DNA from 3 places in the Cryobacterium sp. GrIS_2_6 genome. Region 2 is predicted to be linked to each of the others. Evidence: predicted binding sites of a transcription regulator. Region 2 holds the regulator's gene; each other region holds the start of a gene.

Region 1 (5,874 bases), 1.9 Mb from region 2:
AATCGAGGTTCGCGTGAGCGTTGAACGTCGATCTGCGACACCTGAGCCGGGGGCCGGGCCGCAGCGAGGCATCCGCTGTTCGAGGCCGCCGTTCAGAACAAGGTCGGGTGCAGCTCAGGAGGGAGCTCGCCCGCGATGAGCAACCTCGGGCCGGGCACGGGCTGGCCAGGGAACGCAGGGACGGCGGGCGCGGGGCGGGCGAGCGCGCGGGAGCGGACGCCGCCGGTGACGGGATCCTCGATCCCGTGCTCGAGCCCGTGCGCCCGGATCAGCGGTTTGATCCGGAGCGCGAGCCATTGCCGGTAGCCCTTGGGTGCGTAGGCGTTGCGACCGTAGAGCTCGTGGTAGCGGGGCACGAGGTCGGGGTGGTCCCTCGCGAGCCACTGCATGAACCAGTCGCGTACCCCCGGCCGCAGGTGCAGCGCGGTGTACATCACGTCGGAGGCCCCGGCGGCCTTCGCCTGGCGGAGGGCATCGTCGAGGTGCGCGCGGGTGTCGGTGAGGAACGGCAGGATCGGCATCATGAACACCGAGCAGCGCAGGCCGCGTTCCCGGATCGCGGTCACCGTGGCGAGGCGCGCCGCCGTTGATGGGGTGCCCGGCTCGACCGCGGACTGCAGTTCGTCGTCATAGATCGCGATCGAGAGGGCAAGGTCGACGGGCACGAGCGTGCTCGCCTCGACGAGCAGGTCGAGGTCGCGCCGGATCAGGGTGCCTTTGGTCAGGATCGAGAGCGGGGTTCCGGAGTCGGCGAGCGCCGCGATCACGCCCGGCATCAGCCGGTAGCGGCCCTCTGCGCGCTGGTAGGGATCGGTGTTGGTGCCGAGCGCGACGGCGTTGCGCTGCCAGGCGGGCCTGGCGAGCTCCTTGCGGAGCACCTCGGCGACGTTGACCTTCACGATGATCTCGTTGTCGAAGTCCTTGCCTGCGTCGAGGTCGAGGTACGTGTGCGTGTTGCGAGCAAAACAGTTGTGGCTGATGACCCCGTTCGCGATGAAATCTCCGGTCGCGGTCGAGATATCGATCATGTCCATCGTGCTCCCCAGGTCCTCCACGGACACGACCTGCAGCAATGCCGCGGACTTCACTGCTGCACCGGCAATGGACAGCTTCCGGTCGATCGCGGGGCCTACCAGCCCGAAGAACCTGGAACGCATCGGCAGCCCGCCGGTAACCCGAACACAGCGAACGCCGTTCGGCCGCGCACCCTCTAACACGTGCTCAATACCCAGCGCGGACATGGACTTCTGGATGTTGTCGAGTATCGTCGCGTCCTTGTTACTGATCCGCAGAATGCCTCGCGAACCTGAGCCCTCCGCATCGAAAACACCGGCAAGAAACCCGGCATGCCAATCGTCGTCGGGGTCGTCAACCCAGCGGATGAGCTCCGCGATCCGGGCGAACGACGCGGCCTTGCCCGAGTAGATCGAGGTCACGGCGCGCCGAGTGAGGGAAGGCGCGGAGAACGGACGGGTCTGCGTGACTACTCCCTCCTGTTCGAGGAACAGTCTCGAGCGGTTGAGCGCCTCGACGTCCGTCAAGGCAAGCCGGAAGAGCCGCACTTTGTTTCCGCCGCCGGCTCGACGTGGATAGTCGCGCGAGATCATCATCCCGTCACCGCGAATCATGCCGGTCAAGTACCCGCGTCGGTAACTCGGCGCGAAGTAGTTCGGCTGCGTCGCCTCCGTGAGCCCATTGAGCCCGAAACCCATGAGTTTGTTGTTCTCGGTCAGGTAGGGACGTTGGTCGTCCCCGCGCATGGCGCGGGTGACGTACTTCCAACCCCGTTCGGTGAGGAAGCGATGGTCTCCGCTGGCGACGAGCTCGGTTCCGTCAGCTAGGGTGACGCGGTAGCCGCGCTTCCGGGTGTCCCACGAAGCGAGCACTGTCGTCTGCATATACCGCCGGTAGGCGCCGACGGTCTCCGTGCCCATGATCGCATCGCCAACCCTGACCTGCCAGAGCGGCTTCTGCCGCCCGTCCGCCATCAGGATGAGCGTTTCCGGGCTCAGGCAGTATGTGCAGGCATGGGAGCAGCCTCGGTAGGGGTTGATCGTCCAGCCGAACGGCATGGCGCTCTGGCCGGGTACCCGGTTGAGCGCGGACTTGGCCAGGATCTCGTGGAAGGTGATCCCCGCGAACTCGGGTGTGCGCACGCTCCGCACCAGGTTGTTCAGCCGGGCAAGGCCGGGAAGCGCGCCCGCCTGTTCCGTTGTGAGTTCCTGCCCGCTCCACCGCATGCTTACATTCGAACACACGTTCGATACTTGCGCAAGGGTGCCGCGGCATCCACCCTCACCGATTCGACGGAGATTTTGTCGAAAACGAGCCGAAACCGCCCGCTCACGGACAGAAAACGCAAAAACTCCGTCGGATTGGTCAGGGGTTGGTGAGGTGCAGGGTCGCGGCGGTCGCGGCGAGGGAGGCTGCGGCGCGGGCGGGGGCGTCGGACAGGGTCGTGCCGAGGCTCGGGATCAGTTCGCGGAGTCGCGGTTCCCAGGCCGGGTACTGCTCGGGGAAGCAGCGCTGGAGCAGGTCGACCATGATCGGAGCCGCGGTCGATGCCCCGGGGGATGCCCCGAGCAGGCCGGCGATGCTGCCGTCGGCCGAGGTGATGACCTCGGTGCCGAATTGCAGCACTCCGCCCTCCTTCGGGTCCTTCTTCATCACCTGAACACGCTGGCCCGCGGTGATGAGCTCCCAGTCGGCCATCTTGGCCGTCGGCATGAACTCCTGCAGGGCCTTGAGTTTGGCAGTGCGGGACGCGAAGACCTCGCCGAAGAGGTACTTCATCAGGCCGACGTTGTGCCGGGCGACGGCGAGCATCGGACCGATGTTGTGCCCACGGACAGAGAAGGGGAGGTCGAACCAGGTGCTCGACTTGAGGAACTTGGGCGTGAACCCCGCGAAAGGCCCGAACAACAGCGAGGCCTCCCCCTCGACGTGGCGGGTGTCGAGGTGCGGGACCGACATCGGCGGGGCGCCGACGGCGGCCTTGCCGTAGACCTTGGCCTGGTGCTGGGCGACGACCGCGGGATTGGTTGTGCGCAGGAACTGGCCGCTGATCGGGAAGCCGCCGAAGCCCCGCGCCTCGGGGATGCCGCTCTGCTGCAGCAGGGCGAGCGCACCGCCGCCGGCACCCACGAACACGAAGCGGGCCTTCACCGTGCTGGGATGCCCGCCGACGAGGCGCCGGAGGTTCAGCCGCCAGGTGCCGTCCGTCAGCTTCTTCAGGCCGGTGACCTGCTGGTTGACGTGGACGCCGACGCCCTTGGTCGCGAGGTCGTCGAAGAGGTAGCGGGTGAGTGCGCCGAAGTCGACATCGGTGCCCGACGCGATCCGGGTCGCGGCGATGCGCTGGTTCTTCGGGCGATTTTTCGTGAGCAGCGGGGTCCAGGTGCCGATGACGGCCGGGTCCTCGCTGTATTCCATCCCGTGGAAGAGCGGCTGGTCCTTGAGCGCCGCGAACCGTTTGCGCAGGTACTCGACGTTGGATTTGCCGTGCACGAACGTCATGTGCGGCGTCGAGTTGATGAACTTCGTCGGTTCGGGAAGAACGCCGTCGATGACCAGGGACGACCAGAGCTGGCGGCTGATCTGGAACTGCTCATTGATGCTCACGGCTTTGTCGGCGGTGACGCTTCCGTCGCTCGCCTGGGGCATGTAGTTGAGCTCGCACAGGGCAGCGTGACCGGTCCCGGCGTTGTTCCAGGGGTTCGAACTCTCCTGGGCGACCTCGCCGAGGCGCTCGTAGACCTCAATACTCCAGTCGGGCTGCACTTGTTTGATCAAGGTTCCGAGAGTGGCGCTCATGACGCCGCCACCAATAAGTACGACATCAACCTGCGCCATTGGATTCACACGTTCGAGTGTAACGCCGCGCGCACGCGCGCCTGACCGCGTCCGATGCCGCCGATCACCCCGGACTGGGGGCGAAATGGGACGCCGAAAGGGGACAGATAACCGTCAGACGATACTCCTGCGTAACATATTTGTCGAACCCCCCCGATAGGGCGGATGCGTGCATCCGTCCGGCTCTCGTACAGGTCTCGTCCTCGGCATCATCGCCCTGGCGGTGCCCGTCCTTGCCCTCGGCACCTTCGTCAGCGCTTTCGCCCTGCAGGTACCCGGAGGTCAGACCGTGAACCCGCTGGCGACCACATCGTTCTACGTCAATCCGTCCTCCTCTGCGGCGCAGGCCGCAGCGGATGCAGCCGAAAGGTCCGGGGCGACCTCGGTCACGGCGACGGCGCTGAGGCGGCTCGCCGCCCAGCCCGCAGCGATCTGGCTGACGCCGGAGAAGTATCCGCTCGACACGGTCGGCGAAGAGGTCGCGACCATCACAGATGCCGCGATCAAGGACGGGAAGACCGCCGTCTTCGTTCTCTATGGAATCCCCAACCGGGACTGCGGCAACTTCTCGGCCGGCGGACTCTCGGTACTCGAATACCCCGGCTGGGTGAAGGCGATCGCGACGACCCTGACGCTGCGCGAGGCCGTCGTGATTCTCGAGCCAGATGCCCTCTCCCTCGCAACCCAGTGCAACAACGTCGAGGAGCGGGTGCACGAGGTGCACACCGCGGTCGACCTGCTCGCACCCACGCGGGCAACGGTCTACCTCGACGCCGGCCACTCCGAATGGATCGCCCCGTCCGCGATGGCCGGGCTACTCAACCGCTCGGGCATCGCCTCCGTACGCGGGTTCGCGACGAACGTGTCCAACTACATGGACTCCGCGGCCGAGCACGCGTATGCACAGCAGGTCTCCGACCTCACCAACGGCGCCCACTATGTGATCGACACCTCCCGCAACGGCGCGGGCTCGAACGGCGAGTGGTGCAATCCCCCCGGCCGCGCCCTCGGCGTCCTGCCCTCCGTCGTCTCGAACCAGGGCGCCCAGGATGCGAACCTCTGGATCAAGCAGCCGGGCGAGAGCGACGGAACCTGCAACGGCGGCCCCACTGCGGGGGACTGGTGGAACGCCCAGGCACTCGCGCTCACCAAGGCTGCCGGATGGTAAGCCCCGGTGCATGCGGCACCCCCTTCGACAGCACACCGTTCATTGTTCGTTTTCGGTCTCAGGCCGAAGCAGCTAGGAGATAGATCATGGAAACAACGGAGAGTGAGCGGCGCGTTGCTGTCATCATCGAGGACGACGACGATATCCGACATCTCCTCGAGGCCGTGCTGACCCAGGCCGGTTTCGACGCAATCGCGACGAGCAACGGTGTCGACGGCGTGCGCGCGGTGCGGGCGTACGACCCGATCGTCACGACCCTCGACGTGAGCATGCCGGGCATGGACGGCCTCGAGACCGCGAAGCGCATTCGCGCCTTCAGCTCGACCTACATCGTGATGCTCACCGCGCGCGACGAGGAAATCGACACCCTGCAGGGCCTCGAAGCCGGCGCAGACGACTATATGACCAAGCCGTTCCGCCCGCGTGAACTGCGCGCCAGGATCGACGCCATGATGCGTCGTCCCCGTCAGGCCCTCGTCTCACCGTCTTCGAACTATGCGGATGCCCCGTCTGCGGACGCCTCCGACGACTCCGGCTTCCCGGCCGCGCCGGCCGAGTACGCGACCTCAGAGCAGTCCACCACCGACTATGCGCAGGCCGCATCCGCGCCGGAGTACGCGCAGGCTCCTCCGGTCGAGTACCGTCCGGCCGCCGCGGCTCCGCAATACCAGCAGCCGCCCGCTGCGCAGCCGACGACTTACCAGCAGGCCCCGCAGTACCAGCAGGCACCGCCCGTGCAGTACCAGATGGCGCCGCCCCCGCAGGCCGCCCCGCCGGTGAAGTACCAGCAGGCTCCGCCGCCCGGATACGTTCCCGCGCCATCTGGCTGGGTCCCCGCCCCGGTCGAGTACGCG
Region 2 (5,874 bases):
GAGGAACGGTCCGCCATGTTCCGCCCAGGTGAGCCGGGGCCGCGGGAACGGCGGCGTGACCTCGAGCGTCCACTCCTGGGCGGCGAAGGAGTGCACGAAGTAGAACCGCTCGTCCTCGATCCCGGCGAAGAGGCGCGAGTCCGGGTCGGGGGTGACGGTGTTCCAGCCCATGTGCGGCAGGATCTTGGCGGGCAGCTGGGCGACGGTGCCTGGCCATTCGCCGAGTCCCTCGGTGTCCGAGCCGCGTTCGACGCCGTGCTCGAACAGGACCTGCATGCCGACGCAGATGCCGAGCACCGGCCGTCCCCCGGCGATGCGGCGGTCGACGATCTCGTCGCCGCGCACGGCGGTGAGGGCGCTCATCACGGCGCTGAACGCTCCGACGCCGGGCACGACGAGGCCGGAAGCCTCGAGGGCTGTGCGGCGGTCGCTCGTCAGGGTCACGTCGGCGCCGGCGAGTTCGAGAGCCTTGACGGCCGAGTGCACGTTTCCCGTGCCGTAGTCGAAGACGACGACGCTCGTCACAAGGCGCCCTTGGTCGAGGGGATGCCGGAGACGAGCGGGTCGTAGGCCTTGGCCTGGCGGAACGCGCGGGCGAAGGCCTTGAATTCGGCCTCGGCAATGTGGTGCGGGTCACGACCGCCGAGCACGGTGACGTGCACGGTGAGGGCCGCGTTGAATGCGATCGCCTCGAAGACGTGGCGCACCATCGAGCCGGTGAAGTGCCCGCCGATGAGGTGGAACTCGAAGCCGGCAGGCTCCCCGGTGTGCACGAGGTACGGACGGCCGGAGATGTCGACGACAGCCTGGGCGAGGGCGTCGTCGAGGGGCACGAGCGCGTCGCCGTAGCGGGAGATGCCGGACTTGTCACCGAGCGCCTGCCGGATGGCGAGTCCGAGCACGATGGCGACGTCTTCGACGGTGTGGTGCACATCGATCTCGATGTCCCCCGACGCCCGCACGGTTAGGTCGGTCAGGGAGTGCTTGGCGAACGCGGTGAGCAGGTGGTCGTAGAACGGCACCGAGGTGTGAATGTCAGAGACGCCGGTGCCGTCGAGGTTGATCGTCAGGTCGATGCTCGACTCGCTCGTCTCCCGCTGCAGGTGCGCGATGCGGGCCTGTGCGGTCGATGACTGTGCGGCCGGTGACTGTGAGCTCATGCGGCTAGTTTATTGGCCCGGGCGGTTACGCGTGGCCCAGTGCTTCGAGGGCGTCGAGGAATACGCTCGTCTCGCGCTCGGTGCCGGCCGTGACCCGCAGGTGGCCGGGGATCCCGACGTCGCGCACGAGGATGCCCTCGGCGAGCAGAGCCTCGAAGGTTCCGCGCGGGTCGGAGACCCCGCCGAACAGCACGAAATTGCTCCAGCTCCGCAAGGGGCGGTAGCCCAGCCGGTGCAGTTCGGTGACGAGGCGGTCGCGCTGGCCGCGGATGTCGTCGACCATGCGCAGCATCTCCGTCGTGTGCGCGAAAGCGGCGACGGCCGCGGCCTGGGTCAGCGCGGAGAGGTGGTACGGCAGGCGCACGAGCCGCAGCGCATCCGTCACGGCCGGGTCGGCGGCGAGGTAGCCCACCCGGGCCCCGGCGAACGCAAAGGCCTTGCTCATCGTGCGGGAGACCAGCAGGCGTTCCCGGCCGGGCAGCAGGGTGAGAGCGGATGCCGTCCCCACCGGAGCGAATTCGGCGTAGGCCTCGTCGACGACCACGATGCCGTCACAGGCGTCGTAGACGGCGGCGATCACTTCGAGAGAGAGCGGGGTGCCGGTCGGGTTGTTCGGGGAGCACAGGAAGACGAGGTCGGGATTGACCCGGTTGACCCAGTCGACGGCGCGCTTCGGGGTGAGTTCGAAGTCGGCGTCGCGGTCACCGGCGACCCAGCGCGTTCCGGTTCCCGAGGCGAGCAACGGGTACATCGAGTAGGTGGGGGCGAAACCGAGGAGGGTGCGTCCCGGCCCGCCGAAGGCCTGCAGCACCTGCTGGAGAACCTCGTTGGAGCCGTTGGCGGCCCAGATGTTCTGACGGGTGAGACCGTGTCCGAGGTAGCGGGCCATCGCCTCGCGCAGTTCCGTGAATTCCCGGTCCGGGTACCGGTTGATCCCCCGGATCGCGGCGGCCAGTGCTGCGGCGATGTCAACGGCCACGTCCTCGGGGATGCCGTGGGTGTTCTCATTCACGTTGAGTGCGACCGGCACGTGCAGCTGCGGCGCCCCATAGGGAGTGAGCCCGCGAAGATTGTCGCGGAGGGGCAGGTCGTTGAGACTGGTCACTCCCCCCATATTACCGATGGGCCTCAGCACCGGCGGGTCATATTGCCCGTGGTTCAGTATTCGGCTTGCTCAGTACTCCGGTGCTTCAGTATCCGACTTGCTCACTATCCGGCTTGCTCAGTATTCGGCCGGGAGGGCCAGTCGTTGGCCCGGCTGCACGCTCTCAGAGGGCAGCTGGTTCAGGTTGACGATCTCGGCGATCACCTCGCGCGGATCGGCAGAGGGGGCGATGCGCTCGGCAAGCTGCCACAACGACTGGCCCGACTGGATCGTGACGTAGTCGAACGTCGTCGCACTTCCGCCCGTGTCGGCGCTCATGCTGCTGCCGCTCAAGGTGCTGCCGTCTGCGGCGGCGAGTCCGCCGTTGAGGGCGAGGGCAAGCGCGCCGACGACGAGGGGGACGCCGGCGATCGCGGTCAGCACGGCACGACCGCGCCGGGTGATGCGCAGCCGGGTGTGCGCCCCCGGGGCCAGCTCGATTGTTGTGTTCATGTCTGCCTCCTGTGTATTCGTATCCGGCTCTCGGCCGGGAGAGCCGGATACGAAGCTATGTTCCGAATATATATTCGATTGTTCGAACAATCAAGACTTTCTCCGGTTATTATCGGGGTGAAGTACACGACACACTCGAATGAATGTCTGTACTTCGCCCCAAGCTGGTTACAGTTTCGATTGACTGGTGTGAACTCAACCAGCGACCACTGACATTTGGATACGGTCGCCTCACGGCATCCGCCGGGGCGACCGCCCGCCACCGCCCACCGCCACCGACAGGAGCGACATCGTGACCCAGGACAGCGTGACCCCGGACAGCGTGACCCCGTTCACCGGCAGTTCCCCCGAACGAGGCGGAACACGTCGGAGGAAGAGCCTCAGCGACAAGCAGCGCGCGATCATGGACGTGATCCAGCGATCTGTCGGCCAGCGCGGCTATCCACCGAGCATGCGGGAGATCGGTGACGCCGTCGGCCTGTCGTCGCTGTCGAGCGTCACCCACCAGCTCAACCAACTCCAGCTGAGCGGCTACCTGCGCAGGGACCCGAACCGGCCCCGGGCGCTCGAGGTCCTGATCGAGCTGCCGCAGTCGCCAGAGGACACCGCGGCCGGCGCCGCGGAGAACTTCCAGCAGGGAACCCCGGTGGGCGACGCGGCAATGGTGCCGCTCGTCGGGCGGATCGCGGCCGGTGTTCCGATCATGGCCGACCAGCAGGTCGACGAGATCTTCCCGCTCCCGCGCCAGCTTGTCGGCAAGGGCGAGCTGTTCATGCTCAAGGTCGTCGGCGAATCGATGATCGACGCCGCGATTATGGACGGCGACTGGGTCGTCGTCCGCCAGCAGAAGACCGCGGAGAACGGCGAGATCGTCGCCGCGATGCTCGATGGCGAGGCGACGGTGAAGGTCTTCCGGCAGCGTGACGGCCACACCTGGCTGCTGCCGAGGAACACCAACTTCGAGCCGATCCTCGGTGACCACGCCGAGATCCTCGGCAAGATCGTCGCCGTCCTGCGGTCCCTGTAGTCCCCTGTAATTCCCCCGTGCGCGCCAACTGCGCCGCTTCGCGCCAGGCATGCCTGGCGCGAAGCGGCGGAAATGGTGCATCTCGCGCGGTGGGTGTTCGCCGCGAAGAGGATCAGGCGAGGGCGGGGATGCCTGCGGCGAGGCGGGCGCGCACGATGCGGGTGGCCTCGATCATGTTTCCGAGAGACTCGACCGTCTCCGTGTAGCCGCGGGTCTTGAGCCCGCAATCCGGGTTCACCCAGACCTGACCGGTCGGGATGGCGGCGACGGCACGGTCGAGCAGCTCCGTCAGCTCGGCAACGCCCGGCACCCGCGGCGAGTGGATGTCGTAGACACCCGGGCCGATGCCGTGGTCGAAGCCGTTGGCCTGGATGTCCGTCACGACCTCCATCCGGGAGCGGGCCGCCTCGATGCTCGTCACGTCGGCGTCGAGAGCGCGGATCGCCTCGAGCACGACGCCGAACTCGGAGTAGCAGAGGTGGGTGTGGATCTGGGTCGCGTCCTGCACCCCGGCGGTCGCGAGCCGGAACGAGCCGACGGACCAGTCGAGGTAGTCGGCGTGGCCGGCCTTCTTGAGCGGAAGCAGTTCGCGCAGGGCCGGCTCGTCGACCTGGATGATGCCGATTCCGGCGGCCTCGAGGTCGGCGATCTCGTCGCGGAGGGCGAGAGCGACCTGGCGCGCCGTCTCGCCGAGGGGCTGGTCGTCGCGCACGAAGGACCAGGCGAGGATGGTGACCGGTCCGGTCAACATGCCCTTGACCGGCTTCTCCGTCAGCCCCTGCGTGTAGGTCGACCACTCGACGGTGATCGGTTTCGGGCGGGAGACATCGCCCCACAGGATGGACGGGCGGGTGCAGCGGCTGCCGTAGGACTGGACCCAGCCGTTCTCGGTGACCGCGAAGCCGTCGAGGTTCTCGGCGAAGTATTGCACCATGTCGTTGCGCTCGGGTTCGCCGTGCACGAGCACGTCGAGGCCGATCTCCTCCTGCAGGGCGACGACCCGGGCGATCTCCGCGCGCATCAGGTCGCGGTATTCGGCTGCGCTGAGCACTCCGGTGAGGAAGCGGGCGCGGGCACGGCGGATCTCCCCGGTCTGCGGGAAGGAGCCGATGGTCGTCGTCGGCAGGAAGGGCAGCGCGAGTGCGGTCTCCTGGGCGGCGAGCCTGTCGGCGTAAACGCCTCGGCTGTACGAGGCGTCCGTGAGCTCCGCGGCACGGGCCCTCACGGCACCGTCGCGGACGCCGGGGGCGGCGCTGCGGGCGGCGAGTGCGGCGGTCGCGGCGTCCAGTTCGGCCGTGATGGCCTCCCGACCGTCGGCCAGGCCGCGGGCGAGGGTCACAACCTGGCCGACCTTCTCGTCGGCGAAGGCGAGCCAGCTCACCAGTTCGGCGCCGAGCGCGGTCTCGTCGGCGACGGTGTGCGGGACGTGCTGGAGGCTCGTCGAGGTCGAGACGGTGACCCGCGCCGACAGGGTGCCGGCCCCGGTGAGCTGAGCGAATGCATCCGCCAGGTCACCGCGCCAGATGTTGTGCCCGTCGATGACACCGGCGACGAGGGTCTTCCCGTCGAGCCCCTGGGCCGTCTCGGGGAGCGTGCCGCGGACGAGATCAAGGCCGATGGCCTCGATCGGTGCGGCGGCGAGTACGGGGAGGGCGTCGCCGAGGCTACCGTAGGGAGCGGCGACGAAGATCGCCGGGCGCTGGGCGAGGTGCCCGAGAGTCCCATACGCCCACTGCACGGCGCTGAGGGTCTCAGCGCGGGGCACGTGGATGCTCTCGCTGACGAGGCCGGGTTCGTCGAGCTGCACCCACTCGGCACCGGCGGCGGCGAGGCGCTGCAACAAGGTCGCGTACACGGGAATGAGGTCCTCGATCCGGTCGATGGGCTCGAAGCCCGCGGGGGCTTCGTCGCTCGGCTTGCTGAGCAGCAGGAAGGTGACCGGCCCGACGATGACGGGCCGGGTCAGGTAGCCGGCCGCGCGTGCCTCCTCGAATTCGCTCACGATGCGGTCACTCGAGAGGGAGAACTCCGTTTCCGGACCGATCTCGGGCACGAGGTAGTGGTAGTTCGAGTCGAACCACTTGGTCATC
Region 3 (5,874 bases), 730 kb from region 2:
TCGATGCCGTTGTAGACGACGTGCACGCGGGACTCGTCGAGTGCCGGATAACTGCGGAGGATATCCGCCCGCATTCCCCCGCTCACGGCGATGACGGCATCCGCTGCCTCGAAGGCGGTGCGTTCGATCCAGCTCGAGACCCGGTAACCTCCCCCGAGTTGTTCGGCTTTCCACGGTCGGAGCGGCTCCAGGCTGTGTGCTGTGACGACGTGCGGGACGCCGTGCAGGAGCTTGGCGAGGTGCCCGGCGCCGTTGGCGTACCAGGTGTGCGAGTGCACGATGTCGGTGCCCGCGGCGTCCTGGGCCATCAGCAGGTCGACGCCGAGTGTCGACAGTGCGCCGTTCGCCGTCGCAAGCTCGGCGGGAACGCCGTAGGCGAAGGTATTCGGTTCGTCGCGCGGCGAACCGAAGCACCGCACCACGACGTCAATGTCGGTACGGAGGGCCTTGACGAGTTCTGCGACGTGCACGCCGGCCCCGCCGTAAACCTCTGGTGGATATTCCTTGGTCAACAGATCGACTCGCATGAAAGTAAAACTAGCGCAGCATCGCATCCGACACACCGTTTTCGGGTGGCCACGGGCCCCGGATGCCCTTACTGTAAAGACATGGCATCGAAGAAGATCTTTGGAATCGTACTCGCTGGTGGCGAGGGCAAACGACTGATGCCGTTGACGGAGGACCGCGCAAAGCCGGCCGTGCCGTTCGGCGGCAACTACCGGCTCATCGACTTCGCACTGTCCAACCTGATCAATTCCGGGTTGACCCAGATCGTCGTCCTGACGCAGTATAAGTCGCACAGCCTCGACCGTCACGTCTCCCAGACCTGGCACGTCTCCGGCGGCTTGTTCAACTCCTACATCGCGTCCGTGCCCGCGCAGCAGCGCCTCGGCAAGCGCTGGTTCTCTGGCTCCGCGGACGCGATCCTCCAGAGCCTCAACCTGATCCACGACGAGAAGCCCGATATCGTCGTCGTGGTCGGCGCCGACCACGTCTACCGCATGGACTTCAGCCAGATGATCGCCGCCCACATCGCTTCAGGCGCAGAGGCCACGGTTGCTGCGATCCGCCAGCCGATCGGCCTCGCCGACCAGTTCGGCGTCATCGAGGTCGACGGGGCGACTCCGGACCACATCCGGGAGTTCCGCGAGAAGCCGAAGGACGCGATCGGCCTCGCCGACGCGCCGCACGAGGTGTTCGCTTCGATGGGCAACTACGTCTTCAACGCCGACGCCCTGATCGAGGCCGTGCTGCGGGACGGAGAACGCACCGACTCGAGCCACGACATGGGCGGGGACATCATTCCCGACTTCGTGTCCCGCGGCGAAGCCGGTGTCTACGACCTCCAGCGCAACGAGGTACCGGGCTCCACCGATCGCGACCGGTACTACTGGCGCGACGTGGGAACCATCGATTCCTTCTTCGAGGCACACCAGGACCTGATCAGCGCGCTCCCGGTCTTCAACCTCTACAACCAGAAGTGGCCGATCTTCAGCCAGCAGCTCAACTCGCCGCCGGCCAAGTTCGTCCGTGACGGGCGTGGCTCGCTCGGCACGATGATCGACTCGATCGTGTCCCTCGGCTGCGTCATCTCCGGCGCCCACATCGAGCGCAGTGTGCTCGGGCCGTGGGTGGCCATCGATTCCGGCGCCCACATCGCGGACTCGATCCTCTTCGACCGGGTGCAGATCCTGCCCGGCGCGACCGTGCGTCGGGCCATCCTCGACAAGAACGTCGTCGTCGCCGCCGGAGCCTCCGTCGGCGTCGACAGGGACCGCGACCTCGCGCGCGGCTTCAGCGTCACCGAGTCCGGCATCACCGTGGTCGGCAAGGGCGTGCACGTACACCCGTGACCCGTCCCACTCGTTTCCTTGTCGTCCTCGATTCCGATTCCACCCTGATTGAAAACGAAGTCATCGAACTCCTGGCGGATGCCGCTGGTTCGCTCGAACTCGTCGCTGCGGTGACCGAGCAGGCCATGCGCGGTGAGATCGACTTCGCCCAGAGCCTCCGTGCCCGGGTGAAGACGCTCGCCGGCCTGCCGGAGAGCGTCTTCACCGGCGTCGGACTCCTGGTGCGCCCGACTCCGGGTATCCATGAGCTCATCGCCGGGCTGCATGCCCACGGCAGCAGGATCGGGGTCGTCTCCGGCGGGTTCCACGAAGTGCTCGATCCGCTCGCGGAGAGCCTCGGCATCGACCACTGGCGAGCCAACCGGCTCGAAGTCATCGACGGCCACCTCACCGGCAACCTCGTCGGGCCGATCATCGACGCAACCGCGAAGGCGGACACCCTCCAGGAGTGGGCGGCGGAACTCGGCGTCGCGCTCCCCCAGACCGTCGCCGTCGGCGACGGAGCGAACGACCTGAAGATGATGCACGTCGCGGGTCTCGGCATCGCGTTCAACGCGAAGCCTCTCGTGCGGGCACAGGCGGATGTCGCGATCGACATCTGCGACCTCAGCCAGGTCCTGCCCATCCTCGGCCTCCGCGGCTAGCGCTTCCGCTACAGGCGCCGCCGTGTGCGGTGGACTCTAGTCGCGTCTGGGTGGTCCGGTGAGGACCTGGTGGGCGCGGTGCCTGTTCGGTGGGCGCCAGAGCCGTTGCGGGTCGATCAACCCGGGAGCCCGGACCTGGGGTGACCCTTTCACCATCCGGATCTCCCACCCCGAGGTATCGATGGTGTGGTGATGGAACCAGCAGAGTGGTACCCCGTTGTCGACGTTGGTCGGCCCGTCTTTCGCCCAGGGCTTCACGTGGTGCACTTCGGCCCAGTGCGCCGGGGCTTTGCAGCCGGGGATGATGCAGCCGCCGTCCCGGGCGGTAATCGCCCGGCGTTGCGCCCGGTTGAAATACCGCCGCTCCGGACCAAGCTTGAGCACCTCGTTGTTCGCCCCGAACAGGACCCCTTGGAAGCCGCCGTCACAGATCCGCTGATGCACCGTCTTGAGCGACACGGGGGCCTCGACCCCGTCGATCCACCCCACCCCGACCCCCGAGGCGAGGTCGGCCGCGTTCACGTGCACCATCACCGTCGGCGCCGACCCACCCATCGACGGGGTGCCCTCGTCCCGGGCAGCGTGCTCTAACAGCGCCCGGAGAATGTCCGCGCGCTTCTCCCCACCGCTGCGGGTGTCCGCGCGGCGCTCCCGGAGCTCCGCCTCGATCACGTCCAGCTCCGGTCCCGTGTCGGTCTCGGTGCCCGCGCCGGTACCGGCGGATTCGGCGCCGGGGATCATCTGCCCCGAGTCCATCAGGGCTTGTTCTTCGGCCGTCGGGAACGCGGGTCGGGAATGGAAGCTCAGGAAGGCGTCGAAGAGGGTGTTCATCATCCCGTAGAGTTCCGGCGTGACTCCGCCCTTGACCGGGTACAAGCCGTTCTTGAGTTGGCCGAAGCCGATGTTGGACTTCGCCTCGAACACATCCTCGGTCGGGAGCATCCCGTCGGGGTCGAGGATGGCCTGCCACTGCAACACCATGCCGCGGATCAGGTCCGCGGCCGCCGGGACTCCGGCGCCGGCGAGGATCTCGGTCTCCGGGGTGATCCACCCCGCCGCCGTGGCGACCAGGGCCCGTTCGGCGACCTCGACCTCCGCCGGGACCGCCCGGTGACTGACCGCCCCGAGTCCCGTCGTGATCAGCTCCGCCGCTTCGACCCCGATGTCCCCCGCGGTCAGCGCGGCCCCGACGACCGGGAACAGCGGCGGCAACACCGCCAGGCCTGCCCGGCGGGGCAACACCGCGTCGCCGAGCTTGATGCGGCGCTTCACTTCCCGGGCCGATACGCGTGTCACCCGGGTGAGTACATCCCAGGGGCCCCGGCACCCCATCTTCCAGGCCAGGCCTTCCCGACCGAGCACCCGGGCCCGCCGGTCCACATCCGTCGCGGTATTCACCCGGGCGGCGTCGACGGTCCGGCCGATGGCCTCCACTTCCTTGAGCGCCGTGACCGCTTCCGCATCGCTGAGCAACCCGACCGGGATCGCCGCCAGTGCGTCCGCGAAAGCCGAACGCGCTTCGGCGAGCCGGGCGACAGCATCCGCATGCACCGACGGCACCGACGGCACCGACCCGGCCAGCCCCTCCGCGCCCTCAAAGCCCTCGGCAACCACAACCGGATGAGCCGACTCTACAACCGTGGTGGGCTGATCACCCGCGGCCAGATTCTCTGCCTGCGGGGTGTGTGACTGGGGATCCGAAGCTCCTGCCATACCCCGATTCTACCCCGAATCGAACATGAATGCGAGACTTGCTCACATCATTTCAGGCTTCTCATCTCGAGTTTCACATCTGGAACGGCCTTACGATTCCAGTGAGATAGGAATCGTTCGATCATGGCCGAACAGCTTGGGTTCAGGGGCAATTCAGATTTGGTCATCTCACTGAAATCGTAAGGCCGATCTGGAAACGAGAGCACCAACCCCTGGCGGACGCTGTGTATGTGACCGGCGCCGTTCGCCAGCGGTGTGACGATCCATCCGACCGCCGTCGGGGAGTTCAGCGCGGAAGGACGACGAGCTTTCCGCCGGCGGTGCCGGCCTCCATGTCCCGGTGGGCCTGCTCGATCTCATCGAGCCTGTTGCCACGGCCGACCGGGACACGCGCGTGACCGGCTGCGACGGCGTCGAGGAAGGCCTGCAACTCGGCCGATGTCAGGTCTGCCGCCTCTCCGGAGTACGCGGTGAGGCACACGCCGTTGGGGAGCCAGTCCATCGGGTAGTATTCGTCGATCGTCCAGGTGTCGGAGAGCATCCCGGTGAAGCAGACGGTGCCTCCGGCTCGCACCGCTCGGAGGGTGTCGCGCAGGACGTTGACGCCGACGAGCTCGACGGCTCCGTCGACACCGCCCGGCACGATCTCCCGCACCCTGCGCGCGACCTCGCCATCGTCGATGATGACGTGGTCGGCGCCTGCAGCCTCGAGCAGGCCGACGCTCGACGGATTCCGCGTGGTCGACAGCACCCGCATCCCGCGCAGCGCGCCGAGGGTGGCCCGTGCGAGGCCGACAGAGGACGTTCCGCCGCGGATGAGCAGGCTCTGGCCGCCGACGGCCTGCAGCCCGACACGCAGCGACCCCGCCGCCGTCTGCAGCATCTCGGACACGGCACCGAGAACGTCCCAGCCGAGTCCGCTGGTGAAGGGCACGACGATCCCGGCCGGCGTCGGCATCGGCACGTCGCGGACACGCAGAACACCGGGATCACCAGGACCGTCGACGACGACCGCCCGCATTGTCGCGGTCAGTGTCGGTCGCATGGCGAAGGTCAGTGACCCATTCCGAGTCCGCCGTCGACCGGGATCACGGCGCCGGAGATGTAACCGGCGTCCTCGCCCGCGAGCCACGTGACGACCCTGGCGACCTCGGCGGGGGAAGCGAAGCGTCCTGCCGGGATGTTCTTCTTGTATTCGGCCTGGACCGCCTCGGAAAGCTCCGCGGTCATCTCGGTCTCGATGAAGCCGGGTGCGACGACGTTCGCGGTGATGCCGCGGGCGCCGAGCTCGCGCGTGACCGAGCGGGCGAGCCCGATGAGCCCGCTCTTGGAGGCGGAGTAGTTGACCTGCCCGGCGGAACCGTAGAGGCCGACCACGCTCGATATGAGCACGATCCGGCCGAACCTGGCCTTGAGCATGCCTTTGGACGCGCGCTTGACGACGCGGAAGGCGCCGCTCAGGTTCGTGTCGATCACGGAGGTGAAGTCGTCTTCCGTCATCCGCATCAGGAGGGTGTCTCTGGTGATGCCGGCGTTGGCCACGACGACTTCGACCGGTCCGAGGGACGCTTCGATCTCGGTGAACGCGGCATCGATCGATGCGGCATCCGTGACGTCGGCGCGCACCGTGAGGCTGCCCTCTGGGCCGGACCCGGAGCGGGCCG

The links. The regulator LexA, encoded in region 2, represses DNA repair genes until DNA is damaged. The targets are predictions, from matches to a motif close to TCGAACANNTGTTCGA.
Region 1: RCH22_RS18885 (intein-containing Rv2578c family radical SAM protein) is a predicted target of LexA. The motif match lies at 2,249-2,264, and genes of this name have one in related genera.
Region 3: RCH22_RS06345 (DUF222 domain-containing protein) is a predicted target of LexA. The motif match lies at 4,230-4,245, and genes of this name have one in related genera.

What each region holds. Positions count from the first base shown of each region.
Region 1 covers NZ_JAXCHP010000001.1:3,909,500-3,915,373, reverse strand. The annotation lists gene RCH22_RS18885 (intein-containing Rv2578c family radical SAM protein) at 93-2,240, opposite strand; gene RCH22_RS18880 (malate:quinone oxidoreductase) at 2,380-3,852, opposite strand; gene RCH22_RS18875 (glycoside hydrolase family 6 protein) at 4,022-5,020, shown strand; gene RCH22_RS18870 (response regulator) at 5,107-5,874, shown strand, end outside.
Region 2 covers NZ_JAXCHP010000001.1:1,977,602-1,983,475, forward strand. The annotation lists gene hisH (imidazole glycerol phosphate synthase subunit HisH) at 1-525, opposite strand, end outside; gene hisB (imidazoleglycerol-phosphate dehydratase HisB) at 522-1,160, opposite strand; gene RCH22_RS09830 (histidinol-phosphate transaminase) at 1,186-2,274, opposite strand; gene RCH22_RS09835 (LysM peptidoglycan-binding domain-containing protein) at 2,383-2,757, opposite strand; gene lexA (transcriptional repressor LexA) at 3,080-3,784, shown strand; gene metE (5-methyltetrahydropteroyltriglutamate--homocysteine S-methyltransferase) at 3,897-5,874, opposite strand, start outside.
Region 3 covers NZ_JAXCHP010000001.1:1,250,668-1,256,541, reverse strand. The annotation lists gene glgA (glycogen synthase) at 1-527, opposite strand, end outside; gene RCH22_RS06355 (glucose-1-phosphate adenylyltransferase) at 609-1,853, shown strand; gene serB (phosphoserine phosphatase SerB) at 1,850-2,497, shown strand; gene RCH22_RS06345 (DUF222 domain-containing protein) at 2,534-4,210, opposite strand; gene RCH22_RS06340 (zinc-binding dehydrogenase) at 4,497-5,255, opposite strand; gene RCH22_RS06335 (beta-ketoacyl-ACP reductase) at 5,264-5,874, opposite strand, start outside.